Regions from separate parts of the Bradyrhizobium sp. BRP20 genome, predicted to be linked through region 1. Evidence: predicted binding sites of a transcription regulator. Region 1 holds the regulator's gene; each other region holds the start of a gene.
The links. The regulator PhoB, encoded in region 1, activates phosphate uptake and scavenging genes when phosphate is short. The targets are predictions, from matches to a motif close to TGTCATNNANCTGTCAT.

Region 1 (5,340 bases):
GAACCCGATCTATTCGCGCCGCCGCCGCTGGGACATCATCATTCGCGGCCTCTGCATCGCAGCCGCCGCCTTCGGCGTCACCTGGCTCGCGCTGATCCTGGTCACGCTGCTCTACAACGGCCTGGCCGGGCTCAACCTCCAGGTCTTCACAGCTGACACGCCGCCGCCCGGATCGACCGAGGGCGGCCTGCGCAACGCCATCGTCGGCTCGTTGATCATGACCGTGATCGGCGTCGGCATCGGCGCGCCGCTCGGCCTGTTCGCCGGCACCTATCTCGCCGAGTACGGCCGCAACGACAAGCTGACCTCGGTGATCCGCTTCATCAACGACATTCTCCTGTCGGCACCCTCGATCATCATCGGCCTCTTCATCTATGGCGCGGTGGTGGTGCCGATGCGCGGCTTCTCGGCGATTGCGGGCGCGCTGGCGCTTGCCGTCATCGTGATCCCGGTCGTCGTGCGCACCACCGAAGACATGCTACTGCTGGTGCCGAATCCGTTGCGCGAAGCTGCCAGCGCGCTCGGCCTGCCGCGCTCGCTGGTGATCAAGCGTATCGCCTATCGTGCCGCGCGCTCCGGCCTCATCACCGGCGTGCTGCTGGCGACCGCCCGAGTCGCCGGCGAGACCGCGCCGCTGTTGTTCACGGCACTATCGAACCAGTTCTTCAGCCTCGGCCTGAACAAGACGATGGCGAACCTGCCTGTCACCATCAACAACTTCGTGCAGAGCCCCTACGAGTATTGGAAGCAACTCGCCTGGAGCGGCGCGCTGTTGATCACCCTGACCGTGCTTGCCCTTAACATTGGCGCGCGCATCCTTGGCGCCGAGAGGACTGCAAAATGAGTGAAATGTCTGTTTCCGTCAGCGCACCGACCGTTCATCCCGGCTCGCAGCCCCTGCCCGAGGCGCCCGCCAAGGTCACGGCGCGCAACCTCAACTTCTACTACGGCGACCACCACGCGTTGAAGAACATCAACCTGGCGCTCGGCACCAACCGCGTCACGGCGTTCATCGGCCCGTCCGGCTGCGGCAAGTCCACCCTGCTGCGCATCTTCAACCGGATGTACGACCTCTATCCGGGCCAGCGCGCCGACGGTCAGCTGTTGCTCGACCATACCAACATCCTCGACCCCAAGCTCGACCTCAACCTGCTCCGCGCCCGGGTCGGCATGGTGTTCCAGAAGCCGACGCCGTTCCCGATGACGATCTACGAGAACATCGCCTTCGGCATTCGTCTCTATGAGAAGATCTCCAAGTCCGAGATGGACGACCGCGTCGAGAAGGCGCTGCGCGGTGGCGCGCTGTGGAACGAGGTCAAGGACAAGCTCAATGCCTCCGGCCTGTCGCTCTCCGGCGGCCAGCAGCAGCGCCTCTGCATCGCCCGCACCGTCGCGGTGCGGCCCGAGGTGATCCTGTTTGACGAGCCCTGCTCGGCGCTCGACCCGATCTCGACCGCCAAGGTCGAGGAGCTGATCCAGGAATTGTCCGAGAACTACACGATCGCGATCGTCACCCACAACATGCAGCAGGCGGCGCGCGTTTCCGACAAGACCGCCTTCATGTATCTCGGCGAGTTGATCGAGTTCGACGACACCAGCAAGATCTTCACGTCGCCGAGCGATCGGCGCACGCAGGATTACATCACCGGCCGGTTCGGCTGAGGAGACGGAACATGGGTTCTGAACATACCGTAAAGGCTTTCGACAGCGACCTTCAGGAGCTCACCCGCCTGGTCGCCGAGATGGGCGGCATCGCCGAGCGCATGATCGTCGATTCCGTCGACGCGCTGATCCGCCGCGACGTCGCGCTCGGCCAGCGCGTCGTCGCCACCGACGTCGAGCTCGACGCGCTGCAGAAGCGCATCGAGGAGCGCGCCGTGCTCACCATCGCCCGCCGCCAGCCGATGGCCGTCGACCTGCGCGAGATCGTCGGCGCGATGCGCGTTGCGACCGATCTCGAGCGCATCGGCGATCTCGCCAAGAACATGGGCAAGCGCGTCGCGGCGCTGGAGACGGATTTCCATCCGCTCAAGCTGTTCCGCGGCCTGGAGCACATGACCGACCTCGTGCAGCAGCAGGTCAAGTCGGTGCTGGACGCCTATGCCGCGCACGACCTGCCGGCGGCGATGGCGGTGTGGAAGGGCGACGAAGAAGTCGACGCCATCTGCACCTCGCTGTTCCGCGAGCTCCTCACCTACATGATGGAGGATCCGCGCAACATCTCGTTCTGCATCCACCTGATGTTCTGTGCCAAGAACATCGAGCGGATCGGCGACCACGCCACCAACATCGCCGAGACCGTGTTCTACATGATCGAGGGCCAGGCGATCACCGACAAGCGGCCGAAGGGCGACATGACGACCTTCGCCACGACGGTGCCGAACACCTGACGACTTAAGGAGCTACGACCACATGGGCGCACGCATTATGGTGGTTGAGGACGAGGAAGCTCTCACCGAGCTTCTTCGCTACAACCTCGAAGGCGACGGCTATGACGTCGAGACGGTGATGCGCGGCGATGACGCCGACACCCGCCTCAAGGAGCACATTCCCGATCTGATCGTGCTCGACTGGATGCTGCCGGGCCTGTCAGGCATCGAGCTGTGCCGGCGGCTTCGGACCCGCCCCGAGACCAAGCAGCTGCCGATCATCATGCTCACCGCGCGCGGCGAGGAGAGCGAACGGGTGCGCGGGCTCGCGACCGGCGCGGATGATTATATCGTCAAGCCGTTCTCGGTGCCGGAGCTGCTTGCGCGCGTGAAGGGCTTGCTCAGGCGCGCGAGCCCCGAGCGCCTCGCCACCGTGCTCGCCTATGGCGATATCGAGCTCGACCGCGACAAGCGCCGCGTGGCGCGCTCGGGCCGGCCGATCGATCTCGGTCCGACCGAATATCGCCTGCTGGAGTTCTTCCTGGAGCATCCCGGCCGCGTGTTCTCGCGCGAGCAGCTGCTCGACAGCGTCTGGGGCCGCGACATCTACATCGACGAGCGCACCGTCGACGTGCATATCGGCCGCCTGCGCAAGCTGCTCAATCTCGGCCGCGAGCAGGACCCGATCCGCACCGTCCGCGGCGCCGGCTACGCGCTGGACGATCGCTTCGCGAAGGCTGAGCAGACATAAAGCGCCAGCGACAGCTGGTTTGGCGAACTGCGGCGCCGATCTCGACCGTCATCCCGGGGCGCGCGCAGCGCCAGCCCGGGATCTCAGCGCGAGCGCTTGCGCTGTTCGCGATTAGCCACAGGACGTGGTTTGGCGAAGACTCGGAGTGACCATCTCGCGCAACGATTGCGCCCCGCGGTTACGGATCCCGCATTCGCGGGGATGACACCGAGCGATTGGGAGCCGTCATCGTGTGACGGCTGCAGTCTTGGCGATCAAGCTTGGCGATCAAAGCTTGGCGATCAGGGAATTCCGCAAGCTCACCGCGTGCCCGGTTTCGGTGCTGCGCGACGGCGGTCCGCTGCGGGCTGATAGGCCACGCGCGAATGCTGGGCGCAGTAGGGCAGGCCGGAGAGCGCCTTGCCGCCGCAGAAGAAGAAATCCGGGCTCGAGGGATCGCCGACCGGCCAGTGGCAGGTCGCCTCGTTCAATTCCAGCAGCGACAGCCGCTGGCTCATCGGCACAACGTTGTCGTAGGTAACCGGCTCGGCTTCCAACTCGACCTCGAAGGCCTGCGCCAACGCGGTGTTGCCGCGCGCGACGGGGCGGGTCACCCGCATCATATGCTGCGCGGGCCGTGCCTTGCGCGGCCGCGGCGCTGCCGATGAAGGGCTCTTGGCGCGGCCGGACAGGCCGAGCCGGTGCACCTTGCCGATCACGGCATTGCGGGTCACATTGCCGAGCTCCGCCGCGATCTGGCTGGCCGAAAGTCCGGCCTCCCAGAGCTTCTTCAGCTGCTCGACGCGATCATCGGACCAGGTCAAAACCGTCATTGCACCCTTTCCCTCGCTGCGCGCCTGCCATCCTGGGGCCTTCGCAGCGAATGCTTTAGCCTTGAAAAACCCGTGCCGTCAGAATCCCTTAAGGCTCGCCGGGCGCGCTCAAGACGCCCGAACGTTTACGCCGGTACATGAGGACTTCTGGGATCAGAACTGCTGCACGAGATGTCGTATCTGACAGTCCAAACGCTACAATATGGCGTGACTCCCGCGCAAGAGTCCGCCGACTCGCTTCCACATGTTCCGTGGTGAAAAACCCGCAAAATCGGCACCGCAAGACTACGGAATCAGCGTTTCGCGAGGCTTTCCGGGCGGCATTGACACCCGTCTTGCCAGGCATAAGATAGTGCCACGTGCCGCCCTTAAAAGGCGGCACGTTTCGTTTTCCGGGGCCGGTCGATGGTGCGTCGCGCAATGCATGCCTCACACCGTCCGCAACATTCAAGTGACGTCATGACTAACAGCGCAGCGCCGCATTTGCTCCCCGTTTTCGCCAGGGCCGACCTCGGTTTCGAGCGCGGCGAAGGCTGCTGGCTGATCGCGACCAACGGCGATCGCTATCTCGATTTCACCTCGGGTGTCGCGGTGAATGCGCTCGGCCATGTCCATCCCGCGCTGGTCAAGGCGTTGCAGGAGCAGGCGACCAAGCTCTGGCACATGTCGAACCTGTTCCAGAGCCCTGACGGCGAGAAGCTCGCAAGCCGCCTCTGCAATGAGAGCTTTGCGGACTTCGTGTTCTTCTGCAATTCCGGCGCCGAGGCGCTGGAAGGCGTGATCAAGCTGGTGCGCCACCATCACTTCTCCAAGGGGCATCCGGAGCGTTACCGCATGATCACCTTCGAGGGTGCCTTCCATGGCCGCACGCTGGCGACGCTCGCCGCCACCGGCTCTGCGAAATATCTCGAGGGCTTCGGTCCGCCGATGGACGGCTTCGATCAGGTGCCGCACGGCGACCTCGACGCCGTGAAGAAGGCGATTGGTCCGCACACCGCCGGCATTCTCATCGAGCCGATCCAGGGCGAGGGTGGCGTTCGTTCTGCACCTCACGCCTTCCTGAGGGCGCTGCGCGAACTCTGTAACGAGCGCGGCCTGTTGCTCGCCTTCGACGAGGTGCAGACCGGCATGGGCCGCACCGGCGAGCTCTTTGCCTACAAGCGCACCGGCGTCACACCGGATGTGATGTCGCTCGCCAAGGCGCTCGGCGGCGGCTTTCCGATCGGCGCGGTGCTGGCGACCGCGGACGCGGCGGCCGGCATGGGGCCCGGCTCGCACGGCTCCACCTTCGGCGGCAATCCGCTCGCGATCTCGGCTGCCAACGCCGTGCTCGATGTCATGCTCAAGCCCGGCTTCTTCGACCACGTGCAGAAGATGTCGCTGCTGCTCAAGCAGAAGCTCGCCTCCG
Region 2 (5,340 bases), on a different contig from region 1:
GCCCGTCGGCTCTTCCGAACATCCCATGCGAACAGCAGTTCCCGAATTTCCGGAAGCCAGGCTGCGTGAGCTTGCCGATCGCTATGCGGCTGCAATTGCCGCCAAGCGCCGCCGCGTATGGCTCGGTGCCGCCGTCCTGATCGCCGTTGCCATTGCCGCGGGCTGGATGGGCGAGGTCAGTCTCGGAAATTTTGTCGAGAACTTCTGGCGCTTCCCGGCCTATTTCCTCAGCATCGCACCCAAATTTTCGTTCGCGACCGCATGGAGCGATTTGGCGGACTGGCTGTGGGGATTGCCGCGCTGGGCACGGCTTCTCGGGGATACGTTGCTGATAGCCTATATGGGCACCCTCTCGGGTGCGCTGTGCGGTTTCGCGCTTTGCTTCCTCGCCTCGGCCAATCTCGTGAAATCAGGAACGACTGTTTTCGTCACCCGGCGCGTTCTGGAGTTTTTCAGGACCGTGCCGGAGATCGTGTTTGCCCTGATCTTCGTGCTGGCCTTTGGTCTCGGGCCGCTGCCGGGCGTTCTGGCGATTGCAATCCATACCGCCGGAGCGTTGGGCAAGCAATTCGCCGAGGTTGTCGAGAACATCGACAGCAAGCCGGTCGAAGGGGTGGCGGCAAGCGGGGGCAGCTGGGTTCAGGTTGTTCGGTTCGGCGCGTTGCCTCAGGTCCTCTCGAACTTCGTGAGCTATGCCTTGCTCAGGTTCGAGATCAACGTGCGTGGCGCGGCCGTGATGGGCTTCGTCGGCGCCGGCGGGATCGGCCAGGATCTGATCGAGGCGGTTCGCAAGTTCTACTTCACCGACGTCAGCGCCATCCTGCTGCTCATCGTCCTTACCGTCATGTTGATCGACTTCCTGACGGAACGGTTGCGACACCGCCTGCTCGGGCTGGAGGGAAGCACCCGATGAGCTCCTTCAGTTTTGAAAACCGGGCCGGCATTGCCGAACGGTATCCCGACGTCTTCCGGACCGATTGGTGGCAGCGGGGAAGGATCGCAATACTCGTCGGCGGGACGGTCGGGCTGTTCCTGTTCGGGATCGTCCAGCTCGATATTCCCTTTAATCGGCTCTCCCAGGGCATGGTCAGGCTGGGCGAATTCGTCCAGCTCATGTTGCCGCCCAGCCCGGGTTCTTGGGCGGAGGTTCTGAAATATCTGCATGCGCTCGGAGAGACGGTGTCGATCGCGTTTCTCGGCACCCTTGGCGGCGCGCTGCTCGCGCTGCCGGTATCCCTGCTCGCGGCGCGCAACGTGGTTGCAAACCGGATCATCCGCCTATTGACCCGTCGTGGCCTCGATACTATCCGTGGAGTCGATACCTTGATCTGGGCACTGATCTGGGTCGGCGTCGTGGGGCTGGGGCCGTTTGCCGGCATCCTGGCCGTGATCTGCAGCGATTTCGGAACGTTCGGCAAGCTGTTCTCGGAAGCGATCGAGGTCGCCGACAAGAACCCCGCGGAAGGCGTTCGGTCATCGGGCGGCAGCCATCTCCACAGCGTCCGCTTCGGATTGCTGCCGCAGGTGTTCCCGGTCTTGCTGAGCCAGGTGCTCTACTATTTCGAGTCGAATACGCGATCGGCGACGATCATCGGAATCGTTGGCGCTGGCGGCATTGGCCTTCAGCTTGCCGAACAGATCCGGGTGCTGGAATGGCAGAAGGTATCGTTTCTGATCCTGCTGATCCTGGTAACTGTATCGTCGATCGACTGGATTTCCGGCAAGCTGCGCTTCGCGATCATCGGCAAGCGGACGGTCGCCTAACGTCGTGCTGCAGTCTTATCCGATTGGATCGGAACGGAGCTCTGATTTTTGTTTTGACGCGTTTTCTCGACGCAAATCGTTTCCACCCCGGATCAAGTCCGAGGGCAGGCTTCGCTGGAAAACGCTCTGATCTAAGCGTTCTCCACCAGAAACTCCACCCGCTCTGCCGCAAAGCGCGAGTGCTTCGTCACCAGCGGCTTGCCCGTGAGATCGTGGTCGGTGGCGTCCACCACCAGGATCGGCCGCCCCAGCGCCAGGTCGAGCCGTGCGGCGTCGCTCGCGTCGACGATCCCCGCGGTGATTCGCGTCGCACCGCGGCGATAGTCGCGCACGCCAAAATGCTCCAGCAGCTTCGTCATCGAGCGCGTTGCCGCGAACACGGCGCCCGCCTCCGGAAACCGCTCCGCCGATAGCCAGGTGGTGGAAACACAGATCGGCGTGCGGTCGGCGAGGCGAATCGCCTCGATCCGCACCAGCAGCGCGCCGGTCTTCAATCCCAGCTCTCGTGCGAGCTCGCGCGTCGCAACGTCATCGGTCGCCTCGATCAGCCGGCCATGCGGTTCGCGGCCATCGGCGCCGACGATCTCGGAGAAGCGCGTGCGCGAGCGCAGGGGATAAGCGAGCTTCTGCGCCTCGACATAGGTTCCGCTGCCGCGCTCGGCGCGCACCAGGCCGCGCTCGGCAAGCGCTGCCAGCGCGCGCCGCACGGTGTGGCGGTTGACGCGATAGGTTTCGGCGATCTCCATCTCGCCCGGCAATTTGTCGCCGGCCGCAAAGCGGCCGTCGGCGATGCCGCGCTCGATGCCATCGGCCACGAGGCGCCATAGCGCGACGCCCGAGGAGGCTGTGTCCTGCATGCTCATGTCGCGGGAAACCTACTCCAGAAATCACGGCATTGTCACGAAACAGTCATGGCGCGTCCGTATGAAGTTGTCTATTATCATAGACAACTTCGACGCGGCAAGTTCTGTCAAAAAGCTCGGTGGACCAGGTGACCCAGCACAACGACCAGCAAGCCCAGCGCAAGGCCGCAATGGCGGTGCTGGCGCACGCGGAGGCGGGCGAGATCGCCGCTCGCCTCCGCAACTTGTCTCTCCCGGATCACCACGATCTGCGCACGCCGGAGAACGGCCTCGTCATGCTGCGCGGCCGGGTCGGCGGCGACGGCGCGCCGTTCAATCTCGGCGAAGCCACGGTGTCGCGCGCCGCGGTGCGGCTTGCGAGCGGCGAGGTCGGGTTCGGCTACACGCTCGGCCGCGACCGTGAGAAGGCGCGGCTGATCGCGCTGTGCGATGCGCTGGTGCAGTCCCGCGATTTCGGCGGCGCGGTGGAGCGCGACGTTATCGCGCCGTTGCGCGAGCAGCTTATGGTCAGGCGCAAGCAGGCGGCGGCAGCGGCCGCCGCAACGAAGGTTGATTTCTACACCATGGTGCGCGGTGAGGGGTGAGATCATGACCACGATTGCGGAACTGCCGCCGGGTTTCGCCGACAAGGTGCTGTCGGCGCAATCGACCTTTCGCTCGGTCATGGACGCCATGGCGCGGCCGGGCTCGGTCCAGCGCATCGTGCCGATGGCGGGCGCGCCAGGGCCGATGATGCGCGGCACCGCAGCGATCGCGCTGACGCTGTTCGATCACGACACGCCGCTCTGGCTCGATGCGCGGATGGCGGAAAGCTCGGACGTGACGAAGTGGCTGAAGTTCCACACCGGCGCGCCGGTCGTGCAGGATTCGTCGATCGCTTCCTTCGCGCTCATCAGTGACGGCGGCGCCTTGCCTGCGCTCGAGCGCTTCGCGTTCGGCACCAGCGAGTATCCGGACCGTTCGACCACGGTGGTCATCCAGGTCGACAGCCTCGCCGCCGGGCGCAGCTTCGAACTGCGCGGCCCCGGCATTGACGGTGTCGCCACGCTGCAGGCGTCGATCAAGCCTTTCGACCTGTTCGAGCGCCTGCAGATGAACGAAGCGCTGTTTCCGCGCGGCATCGATGTGGTGCTGGTCGCCGATGACGCCGTGGTCGCGATCCCCCGCACCACGCGCGTCGTGAGCAAGGGAAGCTAGAAGCATGTATGTCGCAGTCAAAGGCGGCGAACGCGCCATCGAGAACGCCCATCGCCTGCTCGCGCATAAGCGGCGCGGCGACCAGAGCGTTGCGGAAATCACGCTCGACCAGATCTCGGAGCAGCTCGGCCTGGCCGTCGATCGCGTCATGAGCGAAGGCTCGCTCTATGACCGCGAGCTCGCGTCGCTTGCGATCAAGCAGGCGCGCGGCGATTTGATCGAGGCGATCTTCCTGGTTCGCGCCTTCCGCGCCACGCTGCCGCGCTTCGGTGCCAGCGAGCCCGTCGACACCGGCACCATGCGGGTGCAGCGGCGGGTGTCGGCGACCTTCAAGGACATTCCCGGCGGCCAGATCCTGGGGCCGACCTTCGACTACACGCACCGCCTGCTCGATCCATCGCTCGCCCAAGGTTTTGTGCCGGAGAGCCCGGCTGCGGCCGAAGCCTCCACCGCGCCGACGCCGCGCGTGACAGACATTCTCGGGCGCGACGGGCTGATCGAAGCATCGCCGGAAGCCGAGGATGGCGCAAGCGTCGGCGATCTCACCCGCGAGCCGCTGAATTTCCCCGCGGACCGTGATTTGCGCCTGCAAAACCTCGCGCGTGGTGACGAAGGCTTTCTGCTCGCGATGGGCTATTCCACCCAGCGCGGCTACGGCCGCAACCATCCCTTCGTCGGCGAGATCCGTTTCGGCGAGGTCGAGGTCGAATTTGTCGCGGAAGATGTCGGCTTTGCCGTGCCGCTCGGGGCGATCGAGCTCACCGAGTGCCAGATGGTCAACCAGTTCAAGGGCTCCGCGACCGAGGCGCCGTGCTTCACCCGCGGCTATGGCCTCGCCTTCGGCCAGAGCGAGCGCAAAACCATGTCGATGGCGCTGGTCGATCGCGCGCTGCGCGCCCGTGAGCTCGGCGAGGAGGCGCTGGCCCCGGCGCAGGACGAGGAGTTCGTGATGTCGCATTCGGACAACGTCCAGGCGACCGGCTTCGTCGAGCACCTGAAGCTGCCGCACTATGTCGACTTCCAGTCCGAGCTCGGCCTGCTCCGAAAGCTGCGTCAGGAGTTCGCCGATGCCAATACGCCCGATTCCATGAAGGAGGCCGCGGAATGAACGCGCCCGCCTACAATTTCGCCTATCTCGACGAGCAGACCAAGCGCATGATCCGCCGCGCGATCCTCAAGGCGATCGCCATCCCCGGCTATCAGGTGCCGTTCGCCAGCCGCGAAATGCCGATGCCCTATGGCTGGGGCACCGGCGGCGTGCAGGTCACCGCCGCGATCCTGGGCCCGCAGGACGTGCTGAAGGTGATCGACCAGGGCTCCGACGACACCACCAACGCGATCTCGATCCGCAAATTCTTCGCCAAGACCGCGGGCGTTGCGACCACGACGGCGACGGACGAGGCAACCGTGATCCAGACCCGTCACCGCATCCCGGAGACGGCGCTGCGTGCGAACCAGGTGCTGGTCTATCAGGTACCGATCCCCGAGCCCCTGCGCTTCCTCGAGCCACGCGAGA
Region 3 (5,340 bases), on a different contig from region 1:
GCGAGATCGCCTCGCGGTCGTCCTTGTCGCGGTCGTACAGCACGACCTCGGCGCCGTAGGATTTGGTGCGCTCGCGCTTCGACAGCGGGGCGTCCGCTGGCATCACGATGGTGGCCTGCATGTCGAGGATCTTTGCCGCCGCCGCCACGCCTTGGGCGTGGTTGCCGGAGGAGAACGCGACGACGCCGCCGGCGCGCTTGTCCTGCGGGATCGAGAACACCTTGTTGAACGCACCGCGGAACTTGAACGAGCCGGTGCGCTGAAGCATCTCCGGCTTCAGGAACACTTTCGCACCGACGCGCTCGTTGAGCACGGGGAAGGACAACAGCGGGGTGCGGATGGCGTAAGGCGCGATCACGCGCGCTGCGGCATCGATGTCGGCAGGGCCGACCGGAAGGGCCTGTTCGGTCATGGCGGAATGCTATCGCGGCCAATCAGGCCCGGGCAAGACACCTCCGCGAGAGGATTTCTTGCCTCAAGCCACGAAACGCGGCTGTTCCGCGCCGGTCCGGCCGGGCAGCACCGCCCCGACCCCCAAAATGCTGTCGATAAAGACCGTTGCCGAGGCCTCCCAGGTGTAGTTGGCGGCGAACGCGACGCAGTCCTGCCGGGAGATATCGAGCGCCGCGAAGCAGGCATTGCGCAGATCGTGATCGAGCGCGCCGACCGGCGCATCGCCAATCACGCCGCGGGGACCCTTCACGGGGAAGGCCGCGACCGGCAGGCCGCTCGCGAGCGCCTCCAGCAGGACCAGGCCGAAAGTGTCGGTCTTGCTCGGGAACACGAACACGTCGGCGGCCGCGTAAATATCCGCCAGTTCCTCGCCGAGCTTCTCGCCGAGGAAGATCGCATCGGGGTAGACCTCTTCCAGCGAGGCGCGCGCCGGGCCGTCGCCGACGACCACCTTGGTGCCGGGTAGGTCGAGGTCGAGGAACGCCTCGAGATTCTTCTCGACTGCGACGCGGCCGACCGACAGGAACACGGGTGCCGGCAGGCAGAGATCGATGACGCGCGGGTGGAACAACGTGGTGTCCACGCCGCGCGGCCACAGCACGACATTGTCGAAGCCGCGCTCGGTCAGTTCGCGCGCGAGCGCCGGCGTCGCCGCCATCACGGCGCGACTGGCGCTGTGGAAGCGCCGCAGCGCCCGCCAGATCAGCGAGCCCGGCACTGGCACGCGGGCGCGGACATATTCGGGAAAGCGGGTATGGAAGCTGGTCGTGAACGGCAGCTTGCGCTGGCGGCAATAGCGGCGGACCATCAGGCCGATCGGCCCTTCGGTCGCGATGTGGATGCTGTCGGGACGCGCCTCCTCGATCAGCCTTGCGATCCGGGCCGGGCGCGGCATGGCGAGGCGCAAGTCGCGATAGCTCGGCATCGCGAAGGTGCGGAACGATTGCGGCGTCAGGAACGTGAACTCGACGCCGAGCGCTTTTGCAGCGTCAGAGAGCTTGGTCAGCGTCCGAACCACACCGTTGACTTGCGGGTGCCAGGCGTCGGTCGCGACCAGGATGCGCATCAAGTGGTCCTTGTTATGCAGCTCTGGCTGCGACCTGTGGCACCTGCTCCGGCTTCCGCAACTGATCCGCCCAGGTGATGATCTCGAAGTGACCGTCGTCATGCTCGACCAGGGCGGTGCAGCTCTCCACCCAGTCGCCGCAATTCATGTAGCGGATGCCGGCCTCGTCGCGGATCACGGCGTAGTGGATGTGGCCGCAGATCACGCCGTCGGCCTGGTGACGCCGCGCCTCGGCGGCGAGCGCCTGCTCGAAGGCGCCGATATAGTTGACGGCGTTCTTGACCTTCTGCTTGGCCCATTGCGACAGCGACCAATAGGGCACGCCGAACAGGCGGCGGAAGAAGTTGACCAGGCGGTTCATCTGGATCGCGAAGTCGTAGGCCTTGTCTCCGAGATGGGCGAGCCAGCGCGCGTTCTGCACCACGAGATCGAAGATGTCGCCGTGAATGACGAGATAGCGCTTGCCGTCGGCGCCGGTGTGAACCGTGTTCTCGACCACGTCGATGCCGCCGAAATGCGTACCGTAATAGTTGCGCAGGAACTCGTCGTGATTGCCGGGAATGTAGATGACCTTGGCGCCCTTGCGCGCCTTGCGCAAAAGCTTCTGGACGAGGTCGTTATGCGATTGCGGCCAGTGCCAGCTCGATTTCAGCGCCCAGCCGTCGACGATGTCGCCGACGAGATAGATCGTATCGGCATCATGGTAGCGCAGGAAGTCGAGCAGAAGATCGGCTTGTGAACCGCGGGCCCCGAGATGGACGTCGGAGATGAACAACGTGCGAAAGCGCCGCTCCGGGCTCTCGTCACTCACATCGTAACTTCCCATGCGCCAGCCTGTAACAATGTCCCGTGACAGGGGGATGACCGATTGAACCCTTGAGGCACCTTCAAATACGAATCACGCCTTGCCTCGCCCTCCCCGCGAATATCAGTCGCATGCGACAATCAGGCGACATGGCGCCGCAGGGTAGGTGCGCTCCCTCCCCGCTTGCGGGGCAGGCGAAGCAAGCCCGCCTCAGTAGAACTTGTGGAAATGATGGATCGGCCCATGGCCGTGGCCGACGCTGAAGCGGTCGGCGGCGGCGATCGCGGCGCTGATCCAGGCCTTGGCGTTGCGCACGGCGGCCTCGAGGTCCTCGCCCCTGGCCAGCCCGGCCGCGATGGCGGAGGACAGCGAGCAGCCGGTGCCATGGGTGTTACGGGTGGCCACACGCGGCGCGGCGAGCGCGATCGCGGTCTCGGCAGTGACGAGATAGTCGGTGCTCTCGGCGCCCTCCCCGTGCCCGCCCTTGATCAGGACGGCGCGGCAGCCCAGCGCCAGCAGGCGGCGTCCCTGGCTTTCGATGTCGGCCTCGCTCGCCGCCACCGGCGCATCGAGCAGGGCCGCAGCCTCCGGCAGGTTCGGCGTGATCACGGCAGCCAGCGGCATCAGCCTGGTGCGCAGGGCGTCGACGGCTTCAGCGGCGAGCAGGCGGTCGCCGGAGGTCGCCACCATGACGGGATCGAGCACGACATGCCGCGGCGCCCAGCGCGACAGCGCGGCCGCGGTGGCATCGATGCTGGCGGCCTGGGCCACCATGCCGATCTTCACCGCACCGATGTCGAGGTCGGAGAACACCGCGTCGATCTGCTCGGTGACGAACCCGGCCGGCACCGCGTGAATGCCGGTCACGCCGCGCGTGTTCTGCGCCGTCAGCGCCGTGATCACGGAGGCGCCATAGACGCCGAGCGCGGCAAAGGTCTTCAGGTCCGCCTGGATGCCGGCGCCGCCGCTCGAATCGGAACCGGCGATGGTGAGTGCGACCGTGGTCGTCATCGCGGGAGACATGTGCTTGAGGAGGCCGCCATGGCCACTCGTAGCGCGACCGTGGAACGTCAGCAAGCGCGCCGGGCCGCCGCCAGGCGTGATTCGCGAACCGATTGCGCGCCTTGCGAATCAGTCGGACACCGCGCGGACCAAGGCCCGCAATGATGCGGGCTTGGAAATGCAACGGCGCCGGACCCTTGCTATAGTCGCGTACCTTAGCGTGCTTCGCCGGTTACGCGAGACGTCAGGTGGTGGAACCGTCCAGCGCCCCCATGTTGCGGGCCGCCGGCCCCGCAAACCACCTGAACAAGACTCCTTGGGGTGGAACGATGTGGGCCTTCTTCGAACGTCTCCTCGACTCGTCCATGCTGTCGCCGCACGGCATCTGCCTGTTGTGGGAGCCTCAGCTGATCTGGCTTCACGTCGTTTCCGACGCCAGCATTGCCGCCGCCTATTTCTCGATCCCGTTCGCCCTCGCCATCCTCGTCACCAAGCGGCGCGACCTCAAATTCGGCTGGGTCTATTGGGCGTTCGCGATCTTCATCATGGCGTGCGGCCTGACCCACGTGCTGTCGATCTATACGCTCTGGGTTCCGATCTACGGCATCGAGGGCATGCTCAAGGCCGCCACGGCGGTCGCGTCGGTCTTCACCGCCGCCGCGCTCTGGCCGCTGCTGCCGAAGATCCTCACGATCCCCTCGCCGTTCGAGCTGCGACAGGTCCAGGCCGCGCTCGAGGAGGAGGAAATCAAGAGCCGCGACGCCACGCTGCTGCTGCAGCAGGTCCGCGACGCCCAGCGCGCGATGCGCGAGAGCGTGGCGCGCCTCACCGCGATCGTCGAGACCGCGGTCGACGGCGTCATCCTGCTCGATGCGCAGGACCGCATCCTGCTGTTCAATCCGGCCTGCGAGCGCTTGTTCGGCTACCGTGCCGACGAGGTGATGAACCGCAACGTCGGCATGCTGATGCCCGAGGCGGATGCAGCATCCGACCGCTAGGCGCGGCATTTCGCGACCGGCGGCGAGGCCGTCGGCCTGCGCAAGGACGGCACGACGTTTCCGATGGAGCTGTCGGTCGGCCAGGCGCGGCAGGACGGCGAATTGATCTTCGTCGGCATCGTCCACGACCTCACCGCGCGCAAGCTGACCGAGCAGCAGCTTCAGCAGGCGCAGAAGATGGAGACGGTCGGTCAGCTCTCCGGCGGCATCGCGCACGACTTCAACAATCTGCTGACCGTCATCATCGGCAATGCCGAGCACCTGAGCGAGCAGCTCAAGGCGAGGCCCGACCTCGGGCGCTTTGCCGACGACATCTGCCAATCGGGCGAACGGGGTGCCGAGCTGACGCAGCGCCTGCTCGCCTTCAGCCGCCGCCAATTGCTGCGGCCTCAGACGATCGATTGCCGGAGCCTGCTCGATTCCATGTTCAAGCTGCTCAAGCGCACCTTGCGCGAAGACATCGAGATCAGGACGACCTCCGGGCCCGGCACGATCCTGGCCTTTGCCGACCGCGCGCAGCTCGAATCCGCCGTGCTCAATCTCGCGCTCAACGCGCAGGATGCCATGCCATCGGGAGGCCACCTCACGCTGGCCACGGAGCTGATCACGATCGAGGATGATGACGGTGCCGTTCACCGGGAGGTCGCACCCGGCAGCTACGTCCTGATCGCGGTTACCGATGACGGCGAAGGCATGACGCCGGAGGTCGCCGCACGCGCGTTCGAGCCGTTCTTCACCACCAAGGAGGTCGGCAAGGGCTCGGGCCTCGGCCTCAGCATGGTCTATGGCTTTGCCAAGCAATCAGGCGGCCATGTCTCGATCTACAGCGAGGCTGGCCTTGGGACCACGGCCAGGATCTACCTGCCGCGCGCGAGCACCGGTAGGTCGCAAGCCGATCTTCCCGACGGCGAGGACACGGCGCCGCGAGGCTACGAGACGGTCCTGATCGTCGAGGACGATCCGTTCGTCCGCTCCTCCGTCATTCGCAGGGTGGAAGCGCTCGGATATCGCGTCGT

Region 2: a site for PhoB is predicted at 2,661-2,677, ahead of phnF (phosphonate metabolism transcriptional regulator PhnF). Genes of this name have one in related genera too.
Region 3: a site for PhoB is predicted at 2,369-2,385, ahead of I6F33_RS24425 (UDP-2,3-diacylglucosamine diphosphatase). Genes of this name have one in related genera too.

The regions. Positions count from the first base shown of each region.
Region 1 covers NZ_JADYVY010000001.1:107,620-112,959, forward strand. Annotated here, with positions in the region: gene pstA (phosphate ABC transporter permease PstA) at 1-844, shown strand, start outside; gene pstB (phosphate ABC transporter ATP-binding protein PstB) at 841-1,662, shown strand; gene phoU (phosphate signaling complex protein PhoU) at 1,674-2,390, shown strand; gene phoB (phosphate regulon transcriptional regulator PhoB) at 2,413-3,120, shown strand; gene I6F33_RS00505 (GcrA family cell cycle regulator) at 3,420-3,932, opposite strand; gene I6F33_RS00510 (aspartate aminotransferase family protein) at 4,392-5,340, shown strand, end outside.
Region 2 covers NZ_JADYVY010000016.1:103,369-108,708, reverse strand. Annotated here, with positions in the region: gene phnE (phosphonate ABC transporter, permease protein PhnE) at 26-913, shown strand; gene phnE (phosphonate ABC transporter, permease protein PhnE) at 910-1,764, shown strand; gene phnF (phosphonate metabolism transcriptional regulator PhnF) at 1,896-2,627, opposite strand; gene phnG (phosphonate C-P lyase system protein PhnG) at 2,747-3,211, shown strand; gene phnH (phosphonate C-P lyase system protein PhnH) at 3,216-3,824, shown strand; gene I6F33_RS29805 (carbon-phosphorus lyase complex subunit PhnI) at 3,829-4,932, shown strand; gene I6F33_RS29800 (alpha-D-ribose 1-methylphosphonate 5-phosphate C-P-lyase PhnJ) at 4,929-5,340, shown strand, end outside.
Region 3 covers NZ_JADYVY010000011.1:59,255-64,594, forward strand. Annotated here, with positions in the region: gene I6F33_RS24415 (threonine/serine dehydratase) at 1-412, opposite strand, end outside; gene I6F33_RS24420 (glycosyltransferase family 1 protein) at 476-1,519, opposite strand; gene I6F33_RS24425 (UDP-2,3-diacylglucosamine diphosphatase) at 1,533-2,345, opposite strand; gene thiD (bifunctional hydroxymethylpyrimidine kinase/phosphomethylpyrimidine kinase) at 2,535-3,335, opposite strand; partial or broken gene I6F33_RS24435 (PAS domain S-box protein) at 3,656-5,340, shown strand, end outside.